DNA from 2 places in the Pseudomonas sp. DTU_2021_1001937_2_SI_NGA_ILE_001 genome. Region 2 is predicted to be linked to the other one. Evidence: riboswitches for the same ligand, from Rfam matches in the RefSeq annotation. Region 2 holds a riboswitch; the other holds the start of a gene.
What was found. A riboswitch is a leader RNA that binds a small molecule or an ion and turns the genes downstream of it on or off. The one in region 2 is predicted to bind cobalamin.

Region 1 (4,773 bases), 870 kb from region 2:
CCGCCCAGCAAGCGCTGGATCAGCGCGCTGCCGCTGTCCGGCAGGTCCTCTACCGGGTAGCCCTGAGCCTGCAGGGCACGCAGGATGTTCAGGGCGGCACCCGGGGTATCAAGCCCCACGCCGTTGCCGATGCGCCCATCGCGGGTCGGGTAGTTGGCGAGAATCAACGCCACGCGTTTGTCCGGATTGGCGCGCCGCGCCAGTTCTATCCAGCGTCGCGCCAGCTGGGCGACGAAGTCCATGCGCTCGGGCTGGGCGCGGTAGCAGACCACGTCGGACTGGCTGCGCTCGCTGCGCCAGGCCAGGTCCTTGAAGCTGATCGGCCGGCTGATGATGCGCCCGTCCAGTTCCGGCAGGGCAATGTGCATGGCCAGGTCGCGGGCGCCCAGGCCCAGGTCGCTGGCCTGCCAGCCCGGCTCGTTGTCCTGGGCGCAGATCGCCTGGATGACCGGTACATCGCGACGGAACGGCCGCAGGTGCGGCGCCTCCGGCGTCGACTGGGCGAAACCGGTGGTGTTGAGTATCAGCGCCACCCCCGCTGTGTCGAAGAGGTCTTCCACCACCTGCAGACAGCCGGGCTCCTTGAGGCTGGCCACCGCAATGGGCAGTGGATTGAGGCCCTGGGCCTGCAGGCGCTGGCAGAACACATCGATGAACGCGGTATTGGCCGCCTGCAGGTGCGAGCGGTAGAACAGCAGGCCGGCGACCGGTGCGTCAGTGCTCCAGTCGGCTTGCCAGTCGGCCAGGGTGGCGGTGCCGTGCCGGGGGTGGTAGATCGCCGTACGCGGCAAGGCGCAGGGTTCGTCCCAAGGGTACTCGACGCCCAGCCAGCGGCTGGCGATGCAGTTGAACAGATTCAGCGCGTTATCCAGGCCGCCCTGGCGCAGGAACTGCCACAGCCGGTCACGCTCGGCGGCCGGTACGCTGCTCAGCTCGGACAGCTCCGGGTCCGGGCGGTCGTCGCCGGGCACCAGGATCACCTGCACGCCACGCTCGGCCAGCTCCATCAGGCGCTGCACGCCATAGCGCCAGTAGCCAATGCCGCCGTGCAGGGACAGCAGGATCAGCCGCGCATGCTGCAACACCTCTTCGACATACAAGTCCACCGAGGCGTGGTTCTGCACCTGCATCGGGTTGGCCAGACGCAGGCTGGGGTAGTCATCCGGCAGGCGCTGGGCGGCTTCGGCGAGCAGCGCCAGGCTGGAGTCGCCACTGCAGAGAATCACCAGCTCGGCGGGGCTCTGCCCGAGGTCGGCGATGCTGTCGTCCGGCACGAAACCGCCGGGCTGGGTCCTCAACAGGTGCATCGGTCAGGCCAGCGCGGCGTGCAGGCGTGCCTGGAGTTGCGCGGCGTCCAGGTCCTGGCCGATCAGCACCAGCTGGGTGGCACGCGGCTCATCGCTGCGCCAGGCGCGGTCGAAGTGCTTGTCGAAGCGAGTGCCTACACCCTGGATCAGCAGGCGCATCGGCTTGCCGGGAATCGCTGCGAAACCCTTCACACGCAGGATGCCGTGCTCGACCACCAGGCGGTTCAGGGCTTCGAGCAGCACGCTTTCCTGGGCTTCGGGCAGCTGAATGGAAATGGAGTCGAAGGCGTCGTGGTCGTGGTCATCGTCTTCACCTTCATGATGGCTGTCGTGGTGCGTCTTGCGCCCGTCGATGTGCACTTCAGACTCGGCGCCCACGCCAAGCAGCACATTCAGCGGCAGGCGGCCGCTGCTGGCTTCCACCACCTTGACAGCTGGCGGCAGTTCCTCGGCGACTTCGGCACGCACTGCGGCCAGGCCTTCGGCGTCGATCATGTCGGCCTTGTTGAGGATCACCAGGTCGGCGCTGGCCAGTTGGTCGGCGAACAGCTCGTGCAGCGGCGATTCGTGGTCGAGGTTCGGGTCCAGCTTGCGCTGCGCATCGACCTGGTCTGGGTAGGCGGCGAAGGTGCCGGCCTTGACGGCGGGGCTGTCGACCACGGTGATCACCGCATCGACGGTGCAGGCGTTGCGGATTTCCGGCCACTGGAAGGCCTGTACCAGGGGCTTTGGCAAGGCCAGGCCGCTGGTTTCGATGAGGATGTGATCGAGGTCGCCACGCCGCGCCACCAGCTCGCGCATCACCGGGAAGAACTCTTCCTGCACGGTGCAGCACAGGCAACCGTTGGCCAGCTCGTAGACACGCCCGCTGGCCTCCTCTTCGGTGCAGCCGATGGTGCATTGCTTGAGGATTTCGCCGTCGATGCCCAGTTCGCCGAATTCGTTGACGATCACCGCGATGCGCCGGCCTTCGGCGTTGTCGAGCATGTGCCGCAGCAGGGTGGTCTTGCCCGAGCCGAGGAAGCCGGTGACGATGGTGACGGGAAGCTTGGCCAGTGATTTCATCGAGTGCCCTTTGGCGGTTCGGCGGGCAGACGGGACGCCGACCGCGCACGATGCACGACCGGATTCGCCACCGGATCACCCCGCCCGGTTTGAGTGTGAATGCTTCGAGGCAGGTCTCCTGGCTTGCGGCGAGCCCGGCCGTCGGGCCCGGGCATTCGGTGCGCCTTCCCGCGCTGGCAGTGGCGTGGCACCGAACATGACCGCTTACAGTTGCGGGGGCAGCTGCGGCTTGTGCCCTGGCGGGGCCCGCATTCCCATTTTCAGCCCGCTCGCGCAGGCAACCTCAAAGGCGCAAGGCTACGCAGTGCCCAGCGGCAGGTCAACGTCGAGATTGACGCCCCGGCACGACCATGCTCTGCTACACACCTTGTTACGGGTGCCCCTCGCGGGGTGAAACGGGAAACCGGTGCTGCGCCGCTGCTGTCCGCGCGTCGCAAAGTCCGGTGCTGCCCCCGCAACGGTAAGCGAGCGAAAGGCCTATCCACTGTGCCGTTGGCATGGGAAGGCGGCCTTTGTCACGGCGCCCTGGCGCCCCTCGCCAGCCCGGAGACCGGCCCGCCACGAACCTTTCGATGACCTGCGGTGGGCGGGTGCATTCGCTGCCTGCCGGGCGTGCCCGGCGGTGCGTCTGCGCATGGCCTGCCCCTTTTGTACGAGGCAAGCCCCATGACCACCCTGAGCAGCAGCCCCGCTACCCGGACCACCGCCATCCCCCTCGGCCAGCGCCTGGTCGCCGCCACCAGCGCCATCCTGCTGGGCGCATGCCTGGTGTATTTCGCCGGCTTCTCGCACATCGACGCCGTACACAACGCCGCTCACGATACCCGCCACAGCGCGGCCTTCCCCTGCCACTGAGAATCCAGCCGATGTTCAAGCGAATCCTGCAAACCGCTGGTTTCAGCGGCCTGTTGGCGGCCCTGCTGCTGACCCTGGTACAGAGCCTGTGGGTCAGCCCGCTGATTCTCCAGGCCGAGACCTACGAAAGCGCGCCTGCCGCCCAGGCCCACGAGCACGCCGAGGGCAGCGCCGCCCACAGCCACGAGCATGACGAAGAAGCCTGGGCGCCACAGGACGGCTGGCAGCGCGTGCTGTCGACCGCGGCAGGCAATCTGGTGGTGGCGGTGGGCTTCGCACTGATGCTCGTCGGCCTGTATTCCCTACGTATGCCGGGCAGCACGCGGCAAGGCCTGCTGTGGGGGTTGGCGGGTTTCGCGGTGTTCGTCCTGGCGCCGACGCTCGGCCTGCCCCCGGAGCTGCCCGGCACTGCCGCCGCCGAACTGGGACAGCGCCAGACCTGGTGGATCTCCACGGCGGCCGCCACCGCCGCCGGGCTGGCACTGCTGGTATTCGGTCGCGGGCTGTGGCTGAAACTGCTGGGCGCCGCCTGGCTGCTGGGTCCGCACGTGATCGGCGCGCCGCAACCCACGGCCCATGCCAGCCTGGCCCCTGAAGCACTGGAAAGCCAGTTCATCGTCGCCTCGCTGCTGACCAACGCAGTGTTCTGGGTTGCACTGGGAGCCCTGACTGCCTGGCTGTTCCGCCGCGCCCATGTCGGCGAGCAATAAAAGCCAGTTGGCCATCGGCCTGGGTTGCCAGGCCGAGTGCAGCGCCGAGGCGCTACGCGCGCTGATCGACGCCAGCCTGGCCGAACAGGGCCTGAGCCTGGCGCAGGTCGGCGGCCTGGCCTGCATCGAACGACGCCGCGACACACCGGGCCTGCATGCCCTGGCTGCCGAGCTGGGCCTGCCGCTGGTGTTTTTCACTGCCGCGCAGTTGCAGCCCTTCGACGCACAGCTGAGCCATCGTTCGGCATTGGCGTTCAAGCACACCGGCTGCCACGGGGTGGCCGAAAGCGCGGCACTGGCCCTGGCCGCTCAGCTGAACGCTGGCACAGCACGGCTGCTGATCCCCTACCGCAAGAGCCGCCAGGCGACATTCGCCTTGGCAAGTGCTGGCTGATGCCCTCCAATGACGCCTGGCATGGCACGAGCCTGCTCGCTGCCAAGGGTTTTCCTGTTTTTTCGTGGAGTGAAGCGTGACTGTCTATTTCATCGGCGCCGGGCCCGGCGATCCGGACCTGATCACCGTCAAGGGCCAACGGCTGATCCAACAGTGCCCGGTGCTCATCTACGCCGGCTCGCTGGTGCCGTCCGCGGTCCTGGAGGGCCACAGCGCCGTGCAGGTGGTCGATAGCGCAGGGCTGCACCTGGAGCAGATCATCGCGCTGATGAAATCTGCTCATGCACAAGGCCAGGATGTCGCCCGGGTCCACTCCGGCGACCCAAGCCTGTATGGCGCAATCGGCGAGCAGATCCGCCACCTGCGCGAGCTGGGCATCCCCTTCGAGATCATTCCCGGGGTCACCGCCACGGCCGCCTGCGCGGCGCTGCTGGAGACTGAA
Region 2 (4,773 bases):
GTGCCATTGATGGTCAGGTCCACCCAGCCGCGAAAGCGCGCCGGAGTGAACTCCTGGATGGTCGAGTTGATCGCCGTGTACTCGCCGCCGATGCCTGCCCCGGTCAGGAAGCGGAACAGCAGAAAGCTCGCCAGGTTCCAGGAAAACGCCGTGGCAGCGGTGGCGCCGATGTACAGGAACAAGGTGATGAAGAACAGCTTGCGCCGCCCCAGGCGGTCGGTCAGCCAACCGAACAACAACGCCCCGAGCACCGCCCCGGCAATGTAGGTCGCACCGGCCAGGCCGATGTCGGCGTTGCTCAGGCGCAGCACGGGGCTGTCTTTCAGCGCACCGGCCACCGAGCCGGCCAGGGTCACTTCCAGCCCGTCGAGCAGCCAGGTGATACCCAAGGCAAAGACCAGCAATGTGTGGAAGCGGCTCCAGGGCAGCCGGTCGAGACGCGCCGGCAGGTCGGTTTCATAGACATGCACGGCATTGGAGCCCTGGGGCTCCAGGCGTTTTTGCAACGAAGGCGAGTGCATCGCCGCCCCTCCCTGTGTGTCGATCCCTGCCCTTGTGATTCACCCGCTTCAGGCAGAGTTCAACGCCTCGCGTGCGACGCGCGTCTTTCGAGCATCTGTGCCACCTGATGGGCCAGCACGTCGAGGCTGAACGGCTTGGTCAGCAAGTGCATGTCAGGGCCGAGGAAGTCCTCGCGCTTGATCGCGCCCTCGGCATACCCGGTGAGGAACAATACCGGCAGCCTCGGGTACAGCTGCTGCAGCACCTCGGCCAGTTGCCGACCATTCATGCCGGGCAGGCCCACATCGCTGACCAGCAGGTCGAGGCTCGGAAGGTCGTCGAGCAGGCGCAGCGCCTCTTCGGCCTGACGTGCGACCACCACCTGGTAGCCAAGCTCTTGCAGCACTTCCTGATTGATCAGCCGCACCGAGTCGTCGTCTTCCACCAGCAGGATGGTCTGTCCATTGCCCGGTATGGCGGCCGAAGCCATGACTTCGGCGTCCTCGGTCCTGGTCACGCACTGCGGCAGGCTGATGGTCACCGTCGTGCCCTCGCCCTCCTCGCTGGCGATGCCCAGATGCCCGCCACTCTGGGTGGCGAAGCCATACACCATCGACAGGCCCAGGCCGGTGCCCTGGCCGATGGGTTTGGTGGTGAAGAACGGCTCCAGCACCTTGTCCAGCAGGCGACGAGGAATGCCGGCCCCGCTATCGCGCACGCTGATATCGACCATTTCCTGCCCACCCTTGCCAGGCTGCAGGCCGGTGGCGATGGTCAGCACGCCGCCGTCGGGCATGGCGTCGCGGGCATTGATCACCAGGTTGAGTACGGCATTTTCCAGCTGATTGGCGTCGGCCCAGATCCACGGATCCTCGCTGCACAACTGCAGCTCTACACGCACCTGCTCGGTGAGCAGACCTTCGAGCAGCTGCTGGAACGCCAGGATCAGGGTATTGACCTGCACCGGTCGGGAGTCCAGTGACTGGCGCCGAGAGAACGCCAGCAGACGCTGGGTCAGCGAGGCGGCACTCTGCGCCGAGCTGTACGCGGCATCCATGAAGCGTTCGACGCCGTCGAGCCGGCCTTTGCCCAGACGCAGGCGGATCAGCTCCAGGGCACTGATCACGCCGGTGAGCATGTTGTTGAAATCGTGCGCGATGCCGCCGGTCAGTTGCCCCACCGCCTCCATTTTCAGCGACTGGCGCAGTTGTTCTTCGGCCCGTGCGCGCTCGGCACTCTCGGCCTTGAGTTGCTGCAGGGCACTGTCCAATGCCTGGGTACGCGCCTGCACCTGGGTTTCCAGCTCGTCGGCGAAGCGGCGCAGCGACAGTTCCGCCTGCTTTTCCTTGTTGATGTCGACGATCACCGAGGCGGCGCCGATGATCTTGCCCTGCTCGCCGTACAGCGGCACGGCACTGACACGCATCCAGGACGGCATACCGTCTTCGAGGGTGTGACGAAACTCGATGCCATTGACCGGCACACCGCGCAGCGCCTGGGCGCCGGGGAACATGTCGCGCGGCAAGGGACTGCCGTGGTCATCCAGCGCCACCCAGCGCAGCGCGTTTTCCGGCGAGCGCGAGGGAATCAGGTCATCCGGCACGTAGCGCCGGTACAGTGGGTTGCGGATCAGGCTCTGGCCGTGTTCGTCCATGAAGCACACGCCGACCGGAATGTTTTCCAGCAGTGCTTGCAGGCGACCGCGCTCTTCGGCCAGTTCGGCCAGGCGGTCGCGCATATCGTACTGGCGGGCGCGGGCGTGCCAGCAGGCGGCGACCATGCTGAGCAGGGTGTTGAGGCTGAACGGGCGTTCCAGGACCACGACATGGCCGGCCTCCTCCGGCAACGCATGGTACGCCTGGTCGGCAGCGCCCAGCTTGCCAGGGGTCAGCAGCATGATGGGCACCTGCGACCATTCCGGCTGCGCGCGCAGCGCGGCGGCCAGGGTACAAGGATCGTCGCGCAGCGCCTGTTGAGTCAGCAGCAGCAGGCCGGTGTCGATACCGACGCGGCGTGCCACGGCCTGCAGGTCGTCGTACAGCTCGACGCGGTAGAACGGCAGAAGCAGCGCGCGGAGTTCTTCGGCCTGCGCGGGGTCTGGCGTGCAGAGCAGCAAGACGGGAGCAGTTTCAGCGGTCAACGGCAAAGGGCTCCATGAGCGAAGGCTTGGTCGAAAAGCGCCAAGGGGTCGAGGGCAGGCACGGCCAATGCCGGATCGGTCTCCCGCGACAGGATGGGGCCGAGGCGGACAGCCAAGCGGCGCGAGCATAGCCGGTAAGCGGGGAGTTTTGACACACAACACCAGGCTTTTATCCGCCCCCCCGGATATTTTCGGACCACCTGTCTGAAATCCGGGACCGCTGTACGTGTATTCGCCTCGGCCGGACAGATCGTTTACCATCGCCGCCGTCGGTTTCCGAGAGGAACTAACAGGGAATTCGCAGGCCGGCGTACAGGCCAAACCGAAACTGCCCCCGCAACTGTAGGCATCGAGCCGCTCCACACCGCCACTGGGCCACCCCGGGAAGGCCGGAAGCAGGCCATGACATGCCAGTCAGGAGACCTGCCGACACATTCGATCACTGACCGGCGGGGTGTCCGGGAAGGACATCCGCACCTGCGTTTCGGCAGGTCGGGTCGCACCTTGCCCGAGGGCATGCGACCGGGGTGTGTTTCCTTCGGTGCGCCGCCCGCTACCACCACGCAAGGAGACCGCGCCGCATGCCCACACCCCGCCTGTTGCTGCTCGCCGCCGCCCTGGGGTTCAGCGCCACGGCCCTGGCCGAGCCTACCCGCTACCCCCTGACCCTGGAAAACTGCGGCATGCCGCTGACCTTCACCCAGGCCCCGGGCCAGGTGGTGACCATCGGCCAGGCCGGCACCGAGATGCTCTATGCGCTGGGACTGGGCGAACGCCTGGCCGGCACCTCGCTGTGGTTCAACGATGTGGACCCGCGTTACCAGGCCGAGAACGACAAGGTCGAGCGCTTGGCAGACAACGCGCCGAGCTTCGAGGCGGTACTCGGCAAGCGGCCGGGCCTGGTACTGGTGCAACTGGAGTGGATGGTCGGCAAGCAAGGCGTGGTCGGCACCCGCGAGCAATTTCACGAACTGCACATCCCCACCTACCTGATGCCCTCCGACTGCGAAGGCAAGGACAACCTGGTCGGCGCCGACGGCACCCGGCTGGAAGCCTTCGGCATCGATACGCTGTACCAGAGCGTCGAACAGCTGGCGCAGATTTTCGATGTCCAGGAGCGCGGTCAGGCATTGGTCGCGCAACTTCGACAGCGCCTCGCGGCGGCAGTCGCCCATGCGCAGCACAATCGCCAGCGCGACCTTTCGGCGGTGTTCTGGTACTCCAGCGCCGACCTCGACATCGACCCCTACGTGGCCGGTCGCAAGGGTATCCCGGATTTCATGCTGAACAGCCTGGGCATGCGCAACATCGTCGAATCCGACGAGGAATGGCCAACCGTCGGCTGGGAACGCATCGCCAAGGCCAACCCCGACATCCTGGTGATCGCGCGCATGGACCGTCGACGCTTCCCGGCCGACGACTACCGCAAGAAACTCGAATTCCTCAAGCGTGACCCGGTGACCCGCAACATGGACGCGGTGCGTCACGACCGCATCGTGGTCATCGACGCCGAAGCCATGCAGGCCGGCCTGCGCCTGTTCACCGGCCTCGAAGAACTGGCAGCCGCCGCCGACCGCATCACGGGTGCGCGCTGAACATGCCACGCATCCTTGTGCACGGCCTGTGGGTGAGCGCCCTGCTGCTGGTGGCGATCATCGTCGGCGCCAGCATCGGTGAAACCCACATCAGCCCGCAGATGGTCGCGCAGATCCTGGCCAACAAACTCTGGCAGGCCGGTTACCCCGTCGATCCCATCGACGCAGGCATCATCTGGAACTACCGGCTGACCCGTGCCATCGTCGCCGCCGCCTGTGGCGCCGGCCTGGCGCTGTCCGGGGTGGTGCTGCAATCGCTGCTGCGCAACCCGCTGGCCGAACCCTACCTGCTGGGCATTTCCGCCGGGGCTTCCACCGGCGCGGTACTGGTGGCGCTGCTGGGTCTGGGCGCCGGGGCAATTTCCCTGTCGACCGGAGCCTTCGTCGGCGCGGTGGCGGCCTTCGCCATGGTCAGCCTGCTGGCGCGCTCGTCGCAGCGTGCGAATGCCGCCAGCCACATCATTCTGGCGGGCATTGCCGGCTCGCAGCTGTTCAATGCCCTGACCTCGTTCCTGATTACCAAATCGGCCAGTTCCG

Region 1: linked by a shared signal. The riboswitch ahead of cobW (cobalamin biosynthesis protein CobW) and the one ahead of RRX38_RS01285 (ABC transporter substrate-binding protein) in region 2 are both predicted to bind cobalamin.

Annotation. Positions count from the first base shown of each region.
Region 1 is NZ_CP135971.1:1,176,041-1,180,813, forward strand. It holds gene cobN (cobaltochelatase subunit CobN) at 1-1,307, opposite strand, end outside; gene cobW (cobalamin biosynthesis protein CobW) at 1,311-2,372, opposite strand; cobalamin riboswitch at 2,463-2,673, opposite strand; cobalamin riboswitch at 2,730-2,946, shown strand; gene RRX38_RS04570 (CbtB domain-containing protein) at 3,039-3,227, shown strand; gene RRX38_RS04575 (CbtA family protein) at 3,239-3,937, shown strand; gene RRX38_RS04580 (cobalamin biosynthesis protein) at 3,921-4,331, shown strand; gene cobM (precorrin-4 C(11)-methyltransferase) at 4,408-4,773, shown strand, end outside.
Region 2 is NZ_CP135971.1:302,629-307,401, reverse strand. It holds gene RRX38_RS01295 (MFS transporter) at 1-521, opposite strand, end outside; gene RRX38_RS01290 (ATP-binding protein) at 581-2,641, opposite strand; cobalamin riboswitch at 2,895-3,087, shown strand; gene RRX38_RS01285 (ABC transporter substrate-binding protein) at 3,223-4,236, shown strand; gene RRX38_RS01280 (FecCD family ABC transporter permease) at 4,239-4,773, shown strand, end outside.